3 regions of the Pseudoalteromonas sp. SCSIO 43210 genome follow, and region 2 is predicted to be linked to each of the others. Evidence: predicted binding sites of a transcription regulator. Region 2 holds the regulator's gene; each other region holds the start of a gene.
What was found. Region 2 encodes sigma-54, which starts transcription at its own class of promoters, with help from an activator protein. Its sites were predicted from a motif close to GTTGGCACGNNNNTNGNNT; they were not measured.
Positions count from the first base shown of each region.

Region 1: LOS73_RS16935 (flagellar basal body rod protein FlgF) is a predicted target of sigma-54. The motif match lies at 1,602-1,620, and genes of this name have one in related genera.
Region 3: LOS73_RS00085 (EF-hand domain-containing protein) is a predicted target of sigma-54. The motif match lies at 2,508-2,526, and genes of this name have one in related genera.

Region 1 is NZ_CP087225.1:3,882,379-3,886,667, reverse strand. It holds gene LOS73_RS16945 (flagellar hook assembly protein FlgD) at 1-40, shown strand, start outside; gene flgE (flagellar hook protein FlgE) at 100-1,470, shown strand; gene LOS73_RS16935 (flagellar basal body rod protein FlgF) at 1,657-2,400, shown strand; gene flgG (flagellar basal-body rod protein FlgG) at 2,422-3,210, shown strand; gene flgH (flagellar basal body L-ring protein FlgH) at 3,227-3,910, shown strand; gene LOS73_RS16920 (flagellar basal body P-ring protein FlgI) at 3,923-4,289, shown strand, end outside.
Region 2 is NZ_CP087225.1:750,788-755,076, reverse strand. It holds gene lptC (LPS export ABC transporter periplasmic protein LptC) at 1-421, shown strand, start outside; gene lptA (lipopolysaccharide transport periplasmic protein LptA) at 411-953, shown strand; gene lptB (LPS export ABC transporter ATP-binding protein) at 950-1,675, shown strand; gene LOS73_RS03325 (RNA polymerase factor sigma-54) at 1,745-3,244, shown strand; gene hpf (ribosome hibernation promoting factor) at 3,271-3,558, shown strand; gene ptsN (PTS IIA-like nitrogen regulatory protein PtsN) at 3,563-4,015, shown strand; gene rapZ (RNase adapter RapZ) at 4,035-4,289, shown strand, end outside.
Region 3 is NZ_CP087225.1:19,823-24,111, forward strand. It holds gene LOS73_RS00075 (TrkH family potassium uptake protein) at 1-1,444, shown strand, start outside; gene LOS73_RS00080 (flagellar brake domain-containing protein) at 1,488-2,141, shown strand; gene LOS73_RS00085 (EF-hand domain-containing protein) at 2,608-2,820, shown strand; gene LOS73_RS00090 (EF-hand domain-containing protein) at 2,959-3,171, shown strand; gene LOS73_RS00095 (EF-hand domain-containing protein) at 3,273-3,488, shown strand; gene trkA (Trk system potassium transporter TrkA) at 3,565-4,289, opposite strand, start outside.

The DNA of each region.
Region 1 (4,289 bases), 1.8 Mb from region 2:
AGGTGCGGTTAGGCTGACGGATGTCGCAGAAATCGCATAATTAATTTTAGTATTTTTTGCCTGCCAGCAGGCTTCAGATTGATAGGTTAGAGGTGAATTATGAGCTTCAATATTGCATTAACAGGCCTTGCTGCCGCGCAAAAAGATTTAGATGTAACAGCAAATAATATTGCGAACGTCAATACTACCGGTTTTAAAGAGTCACGCGCAGAGTTTGCCGATGTTTATGCATCGTCAGTATTTAGCGCAGGTAGGACTAAAAATGGTGATGGTGTGCAAACGACGATGGTTGCACAGCAGTTTCACCAAGGATCACTGCAGTTTACTAATAACTCTTTAGATTTAGCTATTACAGGTGAAGGTTATTTTGCGATGACCGATGATATTTCATCGCAAGATTTAACCTATACTCGTGCCGGTGCATTTAAATTAAACCAAGATAATTTTATGGTTGACGCTAAGGGTAATTTCTTACAAGCATTCCCTGTAGATTCATCAACCGGTGATACAACATCAGTGAGTTTGAGTACGACAAACCCAGTTCAAATACCAGATTCATCAGGTTCGCCACGTGCTACAGAAAATGTATTCTTATCGTTCAATTTAGATGCTACAGCTGATGCACCGGGTATAGATTTTGATCCTACATCCAATGGTACTTATAACTCATCTACATCAACGACAGTTTATGACTCGTTAGGTGAGCCGCATATATTGCAATACTTTTTCGTAAAAGAACCTGACGCAGCTTCAGGTGGTGCAGATAATAGCTGGGAAGTGTATGCGACACTTGATGGAAAGGTAGTTGATGGAACTTCGGGCGCAGAACAAACCACGACCCCTTATGCACCGATCACAACTCTTGGTTTTGATTCAAGTGGTTTACCTGCAACGACAGGCGGAGTAGCAAATACAAACCTAACCACTTTTGATGAGATAAACCTACCTGCTGGTGCTGGTACTGGTTTATCTACAATGCTTGATAATGGTGCTACATTCCCAGGCACAGGTATTGAGCTTAATTGGCGTGATGAAAACAATACGGCAGGACGTATACCAACACAGTATTCAAGTGGTTTTGAAGTTAAAGCACTTGATCAAGATGGTTCGACTGTTGGTCGTTTAGCTGGAATTGATATTGGCACCGACGGTAAACTAGTTGCTTCATACAGTAACGGTGATTCAACATACCTTGGCCAGATAGCTATGGTTCGCTTTCCTAATTCGCAAGGTTTATCACAAATAGGCGACACAAGTTGGAAGCAAAGTATTGACTCAGGTGAGCCTGTTGCAGGTGAGGCAGGGTCAGGTACATTTGGTAGTATTAACTCATCAGCACTTGAGCAATCAAATACTAATTTAACTAATGAGCTTGTCGATTTAATCACAGCTCAACGTAATTACCAAGCTAACTCGCGAGCGCTTGAAGTTAACTCAACAATCCAGCAAAGTATTTTGCAGATTCGATAATTTAAATTTAATTAAATATTTTAGGCTGCATTTTGCAGCCTTTTTTATTTTAGCCTCTAAACCAATGGTTACAGTAAGTGGCTATCATTTCTATTGTTTGTTTCATCACTCTAATGTTACGTAAACTCTAATCTGGCATCTATTTTGCATTTGTTAAGTTAGAGATTTTTAATGTGAGTCGATGTTATGGACAAAATGGTCTACATTGCGGCCTCAGGCGCTAAACAGAGCCTGCAGGGCCTTGCCCTTAAAGCCAATAATTTGGCGAATGCCAATACGACAGGCTTTAAATCAGACTTTGCTCAAGCACGTTCTATGCAAGCGTTTGGTGAAGGGCTGCCAACACGTGTATTTTCGATGCAAGAACGTCCGGGTTCAAACATGACATCGGGTGGCATAGTTGAAACAGGCAGAGACTTAGATATCGCAATGAGCGATAACGCATGGCTGAGTGTGCAAGATGCGTCGGGTAATGAAGCTTACACTAAAGTAGGCACGCTCAATATCACAGCAGAAGGCATGCTGGTAACAAGTCATGGACGTCAAGTTATTGGCGAAGGTGGTCCAATTATACTGCCTGTACCAATTGAAAAGGTTGAATTTAGTCAAGATGGTGCTATTCAGGTTCGTCCGCAAGGCGCCCCAGCAAATTTTTTAGAAGAAGTTGATCGCTTAAGAGTCGTTGAGGCTGATAATTCACAACTTGAAAAAGGTAATGATGGCTTATTTAGACCAAAACCAAATCAAGTTGTTGATACTTCCGCTAATGTAAAAGTATTGAGTGGAACCTTAGAAATGTCGAATGTAAACCCCGTTCATGAAATGGTCGATATGATAAGTCATCAACGCCAATTTGAATTACAAGTCAAACTGATGAAAACAGCTGAAGAAATTGACGAACGTCAAGATCAGCTGTTGCGCATAGTTTAACTTTAAAATGAGGACACTATTATGAATCCTGCATTGTGGATCAGTAAAACAGGGCTTGATGCTCAACAAACCGATATTTCGGTTATTTCAAATAATTTAGCGAATGCCAGTACGGTTGGTTACAAAAAAAGCCGCGCTATATTTGAAGATTTACTTTATCAAAATATTAATCAGCCAGGTGGTCGTTCATCGCAAGACACTGAAATGCCATCAGGCCTAATGTTAGGTGCGGGTGCAAAAGTTGTAGCCAACCAAAAAGAGTTTACGCAAGGTAACATGTTAACCACCGAAAACTCACTAGATTGGATGATTTCCGGCGAAGGTTTTTTTGAAGTGCTGCAGCCAGATGGCAATATTGCCTATTCGCGCAATGGCCAGTTTACCACCGATGGTGATGGACGAATTGTTACATCGGGTGCTGGTTATGTTATTCAGCCAGAAATGAATGTCCCCGAAGATGCTCAATCGATTACTGTTTCGCAAGACGGAGAAGTATCTGTTCGTGTTGCAGGTCAAGCCGATAACGTAGTTATTGGTCAGATCACCATTAGTGACTTCATTAATCCATCGGGTCTTGAGCCGATTGGTCAAAACCTTTATACCGAAACAGCTGTAAGTGGTGCTCCGGTGCAGGGTAACCCTGGTGTTGAGGGGCTTGGTAGTATTATTCAAGGCTCACTTGAAACATCAAACGTAAATGTCACAGAAGAGCTGGTAAATCTTATCGAAACTCAACGTATTTATGAAATGAATTCAAAAGTAATTTCAGCCGTCGACGAAATGATGAGTTATATCAATCAGCAACTATAAGGTTTAGGGGCAGAATATGCGTAATATTATGTTATTTGCGGCAGGCACTCTATTTTTAAGTGGGTGTGTATCAACACAAAATAGTGAAATAGTGCAAGACGATCCTTACTATGCGCCAATGTACCCAGAACCGAATATAGAACCTGTTGTAGCTACTGGCTCCTTATTTAACACGAATGTGTCGAACGATTTATACGCGGACAGAAAAGCTCTGCGTACCGGCGATATCATTACGGTTAAATTGCAAGAATCTACCCAAGCTACAAAAGCGGCAAAAACAGAAACAGATAAGCAATCTGACACGAGCCTTGACCCTGTAATTGGTTTGGGGGGACTTCCTGTTAATATCGGTGGCGACAGTATTCAATTTGGAATTGGCAGTGATTCATCGTTTTCTGGTGACTCTAAATCAAATCAATCAAATAGTTTATTTGGCAATATATCGGTTAATGTGATGCGTGTTTTACCAAACGGTAACTTAGTTATTCGAGGTGAAAAATGGTTAACTCTTAATACAGGCGAAGAGTTTATTCGCTTAGAAGGGTTGGTGCGCCCGCAAGATGTTGGCTCAGATAATACGGTTGAATCAAACCGAATAGCTAATGCACGGATTCAATATTCAGGTAAAGGGCAAACCCAAGAAGCACAAAGTGCTGGTTGGTTAACGCGCTTTTTTAGTAGCTCGCTCTTTCCTTTTTAGAGGACATTCAATATGAATGTATTTAAGTTTTTTTGTTTAATTGTTTTGCTGGGATGTCAATTTTCGGCACATGCAGAGCGTATTAAAGATATCTCTATGGTTGAAGGTGTGCGTTCTAACCAATTAGTGGGTTACGGGTTAGTTGTTGGCTTACCTGGGACTGGCGAGCAAAGTAAGTTTACCCAACAGAGTTTCAAGGGCATGTTAAGTAATTTTGGTATTACACTGCCGGCTAATTTAAGCCCTAAAATTAAAAATGTGGCTGCTGTTGCTGTGCATGCAGAGTTACCTGCGTTCAGAAAACCAGGACAAACAATTGATATTACCGTGTCGTCTATTGGCAGCGCCGGTAGTTTGCGCGGTGGTACTTTAATTCAAA
Region 2 (4,289 bases):
TATTGAGCTAAAACAAACGGCCTATGATGAAAATGGTAAAATTAATCATAAAGTTACAGCTGCTAAAATGGAATTATATCAACAGTTAGGCTTTACCTTTTTTGAAAAGCCCATTTTCACCTTATATAACGAAAAACAAACATGGCGAATAAATGCAGACGAAGCAACGTTATATGAAGGAAAACAATTAATTTTAGAAGGTAACGTGGTTGCCAATAATCTTACTGATAATGCAATGATAGACAAGATTAATGCGGATAATATTCAAGTAGATATAAAACTACTCACGATGCGTTCAGAGCAACCCGTTATTGTTACGGGACCCAATTTAAAGATCACCGGTAAAGGCCTTGAAGCCGATTTAAAAACTGAAGTGATAAAACTTATTAACCATACGCGAACTATATATTATGACCAATAAAATTTCAAAAATACTTATTATTCCGACACTTATACTAGCTTTCAACCTTAGCGCTGCTGAACAAGCGATTCAACCTGCAGCGAATCAAATATCAATAAGTGCCGACAAACAAGAAGGCCAATTAAAAGAAAACGTCGGAATTTTTGAAAAAAATGTTGAGATTATTCACGGCAACCGTCGTATTACAGCCAACCGTTTAGAAGTACATAAACGTGATGAATTAGGCGATAATAAACAGCTACTAATTGCAACTGGTAGCCCTGCATATTTCGAAGAAAAACAAACTGATGGCACTATAATGAGCGCCAGCGCAAACGAAGTTCGTTATGATGTAGCTAAACGATTTTTAACCCTTATTGGCGATGCACAAGTATCGCAAGCGGGTCAAAAAATAAATGCCAAGAGTATTACTTACGATATGCAACAGCAATTAATTAGCGCTGAAAAAGACGAAAACTCAACCGATCGTGTGCATACTATTTTAGTACCTATTGAGACTAAAAAAGAAAAAAACGATAAAGGTCAGCCATGAGTACATTAAAAGCAGAACTATTAGCTAAAAGTTATAAAGGCCGTGAAGTTGTAAAAAATGTAGGTCTGGAAGTAAAGGCTGGCAGCATAGTCGGGTTACTTGGCCCTAATGGTGCAGGTAAAACCACAACGTTTTATATGATTGTAGGCCTTGTACCTAGTGATAAAGGCAAGATTTCTATCGACGATAACGATATTACTCTTTTACCTATGCATAGTCGTGCTAGATTAGGCATTGGTTACTTACCCCAAGAATCATCAATTTTTAGAAAGCTTACTGTTTATCAAAATTTAATGGCTATTTTAGAAACACGTAAAGAGCTGAATAAGCAAGCAAGAGAAGACACACTTAACAATTTATTAGATGAATTTAGTATTCAGCACATTCGTGATAGCCAAGGTATGGCATTATCAGGAGGCGAGCGTCGCCGAGTTGAAATAGCGCGAGCACTAGCCGCTGATCCTAAATTTATATTGCTTGATGAGCCTTTTGCTGGTGTTGACCCTATTTCAGTGTTAGATATAAAGAAAATAATAGAACATCTTAAAAATCGTGGTATTGGTGTGTTAATTACCGACCATAATGTAAGAGAAACTCTTGATGTTTGCGAAAAAGCCTACATAGTTTCTCATGGTGAGTTAATTGCATCAGGCACTCCAGAACACGTATTAAACGATAAAACAGTACGTGATGTTTATTTAGGCGAACAATTTAGGCTGTAACATTTACGCCATGTCTTTAAGCATCTGCTAGTATTAATTATAACAACATAAAAGGATTGTTAGAGATACATGAGGCAATCATTACAGCTGCGCATGGGCCAGCAACTTACAATGACTCCACAGCTGCAACAAGCAATTCGCCTGTTGCAACTCAGTACATTGGATCTCCAGCAAGAAATACAAGAAGCACTCGACAGCAACCCCCTATTAGAGGTTGAAGAGCAAGATTACGCCGAAGATTCTGCTGGTAAAAACGAGCAAAAAGCAGATAACGACGATGTCACTGTTAGCGCAAATGCTGATGATGTTCCGAGCGAATATGAGCAAGACAGTGGTGAAGCACTTGCTAAAGATACGCTAAGTGATGAAATGGCTATGGATGTTAGTTGGGATGAATATATGAGCGCAGCCCCAGCGTCATCATCAGGACCAATGCCTGAAGATGAATCTATATACCAAGGCTCCTCAACTGAAACGCTCCATGAATACCTAATGTGGCAACTACAACTGACTCCCTTTAGTCCTACCGATGAAGCGATTGCGATTGCGATTGTTGAAGCCGTCGATGATTCGGGTATTTTAACGCTAAGCTGCGAAGAAATTTTAGAAAGTTTTAATCAAGAGAACGAAGAAGACAACGAAGTTGAACTTGACGAAATAGAAGCTGTTTTAAAACGAATTCAATTGTTTGACCCTGTTGGTATTGCAGCACGTAGTTTACAAGAATGCTTATGTATTCAGCTGAACCAATACGATAAAGAAACACCCTATATTAATGAAACAAAAATGATTTTAACCGAGCACATTGATCTATTAGCTGCTCGCGACTATCGTACATTAATGAAAAAAACAAAGCTCAAAGAAGAAGAGCTTAAAGAAATAATGACTTTAATACATACTCTTAGCCCAAAACCGGCGGATACTATAGTTAGAGAAGAATCTGAGTATGTAATTCCTGATGTATCGGTGAAAAAAATAAAAGGTCGCTGGGTTGTTGAACTAAACCCAGATAGCATGCCTAAAATCAGAGTCAACAGCCAATATGCAGCAATGTCACGCACCGTTAAATCAAGTGGTGATAGCCAGTTTATTCGCTCGCATCTACAAGAAGCTAAATGGTTTATTAAAAGTTTAGAAAGTAGAAACGATACACTATTAAAAGTAACTAATTGTATTGTTAAGCAACAACAAGGTTTTTTTGAGCATGGCCCCGAAGCCATGAAACCAATGGTTTTAAATGATGTAGCAGAAATGGTCGAAATGCACGAATCAACTATTTCACGCGTAACAACTCAAAAATATATGCATACACCTCGCGGTATTTTTGAGCTTAAATATTTTTTCTCAAGCCATGTAAGTACTGAAAATGGAGGCGAATGCTCATCAACAGCAATACGCGCTCTCATTAAAAAATTAATCGCAGCAGAAAACTCAGCAAAACCATTGAGTGATAGTAAAATTGCAGATATATTAGCTGAGCAAGGAATAAAAGTAGCGAGACGTACAATCGCAAAGTATCGCGAATCTCTAGCTATTCCACCGTCAAATCAGCGAAAAAGTTTGATTTAAGACGCTAAACAAAGAGGGTAATGCTTATGCAACTAAACTTAACTGGTCGTCACGTAGAAGTAACTGATTCATTAAGAGATTATGTAAATACCAAATTTGCGAAGCTAGAAAGACACTCAGATCATATTAATAATGTTCATGTCATTCTTGATATAGAAAAATTAAACCAAAAAGCTGAGGCAACGATTCATGTAAGTGGAGCTGAGTTATTTGCCTCTACTGAACATCAAGATATGTACGCCGCCATTGACTCGCTGATTGACAAGCTCGATCGCCAAGTTATTAAACACAAAGAGAAGCTTGCTCGACACTAATATTATGAAATTAAGTTCACTTATATGTCAGGACTGCAGCAGAGCTGCGGTCCTTTTTAATAGTAAAAAAAGAATTTTAGAGTTCATCAGTCAACTTGCTCATGACAAGCTCCCATATCTTTCTCAACAAGATATTCTCAGCGCCTTAATGAATAGAGAAAAACTGGGAAGCACTGGTATAGGAAGAGGCATTGCAATCCCTCATGGGCGAATGAGCGGCGCAGAAGAGCCCTTAGCACTCGTATTAGTAAGCGAAACACCTATTAATTTTGATGCAATAGATAATCGCCCTGTTGATATATTTGTTGCTCTCATCGTACCTGATGGCGATAACCAGCAGCACTTAAAGACGCTCGCAACGATAGCTGATAAACTAAATAATAAAGATTTTTGTAAACAGTTACGCAGCGCAAAATCAGATACTGAACTGTATCAAGTTATTGTAGAACAATCGTAATTAACATAATGGGTGATAAATGGAATTAATTATCATAAGTGGCCGTTCCGGTTCTGGAAAATCGGTTGCTTTACGCGTAGTTGAAGATTTAGGTTATTATTGCGTAGATAATATTCCAATTAATCTGCTACCTTCTTTAGTGAGAAGTGTATCTGATAACTACGACAAAATTGCAGTTAGTATTGATGTCCGTAATTTACCAAAAGAGCAAGATGAATTTAACGATATCCTTGAATACTTACCTGGCTTTGCTAAACCGACTCTGTTTTATCTA
Region 3 (4,289 bases), 730 kb from region 2:
TCGTACCATCATAAAAATTCTTGGCCAACTCGTTGCGCTGTTTAGTATTACCATGGTGCCCCCAGCACTGGTGTCTTTAATATATAAAGACGGTGGTGGTGTTCCTTTTGTTTTAGCATTTATCTTTAGTGTTGTTATTGGCATGATGGCTTATTACCCAAACCGTCATGAAAATGGTGACTTAAAAGCACGTGAAGGCTTTTTAATTGTTGTTTTGTTTTGGTTGGTACTTGGGGCATTTGCATCGTTACCGCTTATATTTTTACAAGAACCGAATTTATCGCTCGCTGATGCGGTATTTGAAGCATTTTCTGGCTTAACAACCACAGGCGCTACAGTGCTTACCGGTATTGAGTATTTACCCAAATCGGTGTTGTTTTATCGCCAGCAACTCCAGTGGTTTGGCGGTATGGGTATAATCGTACTCGCCGTCGCTATACTGCCTATGTTAGGCGTGGGTGGTATGCAGTTGTACCGCGCTGAAATTCCAGGCCCGGTAAAAGATTCAAAAATGACTCCACGGATTGCTGATACAGCTAAGCATCTTTGGTACATTTATGTGTCGCTTACGCTGACATGTATGCTCGCTTATTGGGCGGCAGGAATGAGCTGGTTTGATGCTATCTGCCATGCATTTTCTACAGTGGCGATAGGCGGCTTTTCTACTTATGACGCATCGATAGGTCACTTTGATAGCCCTGTCATTAACTTTATTTGTGTATTCTTTTTAATTATTGCTGCAATTAATTTTTCGCTACATTATGCCGCTGTATCGAGCCGAAACGTAAGAGTTTATTTACGTGACCCTGAATTTAAAGTTTTCCTATGCATTCAGCTTGCACTTGTAGTTATTTGTTTTACGGTGCTTTCGTCAAATGAAATATATGCTAATGGCGACGAAACCCTCGATCAGGCTTTATTCCAAGCAGTATCAATGAGTACAACGGCAGGCTTTGCTACTGATAACTTTTCAACATGGCCTTTGTTTTTACCTATTTTACTTATATTTTCGAGCTTTATTGGTGGCTGTGCAGGCTCTACCGGTGGTGGTATGAAGGTCGTTCGCGTATTTTTACTTTATTTGCAGGGCGTGCGTGAGCTTAATCGTTTGGTGCATCCTCGTGCTATATATTCAATTAAGTTGGGTCGAAAGGCGTTGCCAGATAAAGTAGTAGAAGCTGTGTGGGGCTTTTTCTCTGCTTATGCGCTGGTGTTTATTATTATTATGCTAGCGCTTATGGGCACGGGTATGGATAACATAACGGCGTTCTCTGCCACTGCTGCTTGTTTAAATAATTTAGGTCCAGGTTTGGGTGATGTAGCATCGCATTATGGCGCGATAACTGATGGCGCTAAATGGTTGCTTACTATTGCGATGGTGTTTGGCCGGTTAGAAATATTTACTTTACTTGTGTTATTTACGCCAACGTTTTGGCGTGGATAAAGCCAACTGTTTTATTTAAAAAATACATTACAAGGGAGAGAATATGCCAATAAGCAATCTTAATAATATAATTATTGGCAGCTTGGTCGACCTAGAAATTTTAACGCCTACCAGTAGTAAACGCATTAAGACTGAGATGGTGGGATTACTTGATGATAAATTTATCATTTTAAATTATCCAAGCTCAAAACGCTTACCTGCGGCAAGTGATTATTTACGTGACGGTATAACCGTTGTCGTGAGGGCTTTAATAGAAGGCAGCGGTGGGAAAGTAATTGCGTTTCGTCAGAAAATTATGTCTATTTCTTCTCATCCGGCTCGGCTTATTTTTATAAACTTTCCTGAACAGGTTCAGTTATTTAGTTTGCGTTCGCAAACGCGTATCCCTACTTTATTACCTGCAAAGCTAAAACTAAGTGACGACAGAGTACTCGAAGGTGTTATTAAAGATATCTCATTAACGGGAGTTATGTTTGATGTTAGAAGTAATAAAGAGCTTGAAAGTATAAAAGATATGCAATGTACTATTATGCTAGATAGCAGTGCGCAAAATTTTGAAGGCGAGGTGTGTAGTGTTAAAGAGCATGATGCGGGGATCAGATGTGGTATTAAACTATTAGCCAGTGAAGATGAAATGAATACCTTTATGAAAGAGCACTTTATTGATCCCTCCATGCTCGAATTCGAAGTCGGTTAAAAGAGATTTCGCTATTTTGCAACAAAATAGCGATTGCCTGCTTTATAGATGAAAATTATTTGGTTATTATTTTTAATAATTAAATAAATAATATAAAACAGTAGCTTAAAATAATAAAAGATTACCATAATCTAATTTCATGTAATAAACCCAACCCAAATAAAGCTGAATTTTTGCTTTAAACCTCATCTAAAATATCTAAATTCATAATTTGTGGTTTTTTAATCTAAATTAACCTCTTGTTTTTATTCTCTATTTTGTTTTTTCATATCGCTGTGTTGCTAAAAAGCAACAGGAAAGCACTTGAAATTTATCCATATCACGATTTTATACTGTTAACCACATGAAAAATAATAACTTTTAAAAGTTGGCACCTAAGTTGTAATAGTCATGGTGTACTGAACTTAAGCGTGATTTAAAGTGAGACACCTTAATCGCACACACATAAATTTGAAGGATACATATTATGAAACGCATTAATAAAACACTAGCACTTATTGCATTAGCATCTTCTTCAGCCGCTTTTGCCGCAACAGATTTTGATACACTTGATGTAGATGGCAGTGGCACAATTAGCCAAGCAGAAGCATCAGTAGATGCAAAGTTAATGAGCATGTTCTCAGAACTTGATACTGACCAAAATGGTGAGTTATCAAAAGAAGAATTTTCAGAAGCTTAATTAACAAGTATTTATCCTGAGTTGCCAAAGACAACCTAAGTAGGCAAGGAGCTTACGAAAGAGGGTAACAAGGAAGTGAAAAATTACGTTTAAGCTAAACGAAGCAATTTTTTTGATAGAACATTGAAGGATTAAACTATGAAACATTTAAATAAAGCACTGGCACTTATAGCTATAGCGTCTTCTTCAGTTGTATTTGCAGCATCAGACTTTAATAGCCTTGATATAGATGGTAGCGGCACAATTAGCCCAAGTGAAGCGGCAGTCGACACCGATTTAATGGCTGAATTTATCGAGCTAGATACCGACGGTAGCGGTGAGCTTTCTAAAGAAGAGTTCGCTAATTACTAGTTAACCAGAGTTCAGGTTAATTAATCTTTTTTCAGATTAAACATTTTTCACAGTCAGGGATCTTTGAAAAGGACTTCCTCTTTATTATTTAGGAAATTATTATGAAAACATTAAACACAACACTGGCCGTCATCATTTTAGCATCGTCGTCAGCTGCGTATGCCGCCGTTGATTTTGCCTCTTTTGATATCGATAGTGACGGGGTTATCACCAAGCAAGAAGCGCAAGTTAACGCGCAGTTAGTGAAATTATTTGATGACTTAGACACTGACGGGAATGGTGAGCTTTCTAAAGAAGAGTTTGCAAAAGTACAGTAACTCTAAAATGATAATTAACACGCGATTATCAGCGATTAAAGCCGCCTTCGCCAGCGGCTTTTTCTACGTCATAAGACTACAAAAATATAGCACTTACCTGAAATAGTTTTTCTACCACATTAATGTGTTTTTTATCGATTAAAAACATAATAACGTGATCGCCTGACATAATAATGGTGTCGTCATGAGCAATGAGTACGTCGTCATTTCGTACAATTGCCCCAATCGTTGTGCCTGCAGGAAGTTTTATATCTGCAATAGCACGGCCAACCACCTTTGATGTATTCTCATCACCATGGGCTACCGCTTCAATCGCCTCTGCTGCACCTTTGCGTAATGAGTAGACGTTAACAATGTCGCCACGACGTACATGTGTTAGTAATGCCGAAATGGTGGCTTGTTGAGGAGATATGGCAATGTCTATTTCTCCCCCTTGTACTAAATCAACATAAGCACCACGCTGAATAAGTACCATTGTTTTTTGTGCGCCCATACGTTTTGCAAGCATGGCTGACATAATATTTGCTTCATCGTCATTGGTTACGGCAATAAATACATCAACTTGATCAATATGCTCTTCTGAGAGTAATTCTTGATCTGATGCGTCACCACAAAATACAACTGTGTTATCTAGCATTTCTGAGAGCTGCTCAGCACGCTCTTTGCTACGCTCAATTAATTTAACTGTGTGGTTTTTTTCAAGTGAGCGGGCAAGGCCCGCGCCAATATTACCGCCACCCGCTATCATGATTTTTTTGTAAGAACGTTCAAGTTTTTGTAGTTCGTTCATTACTGCGCGTA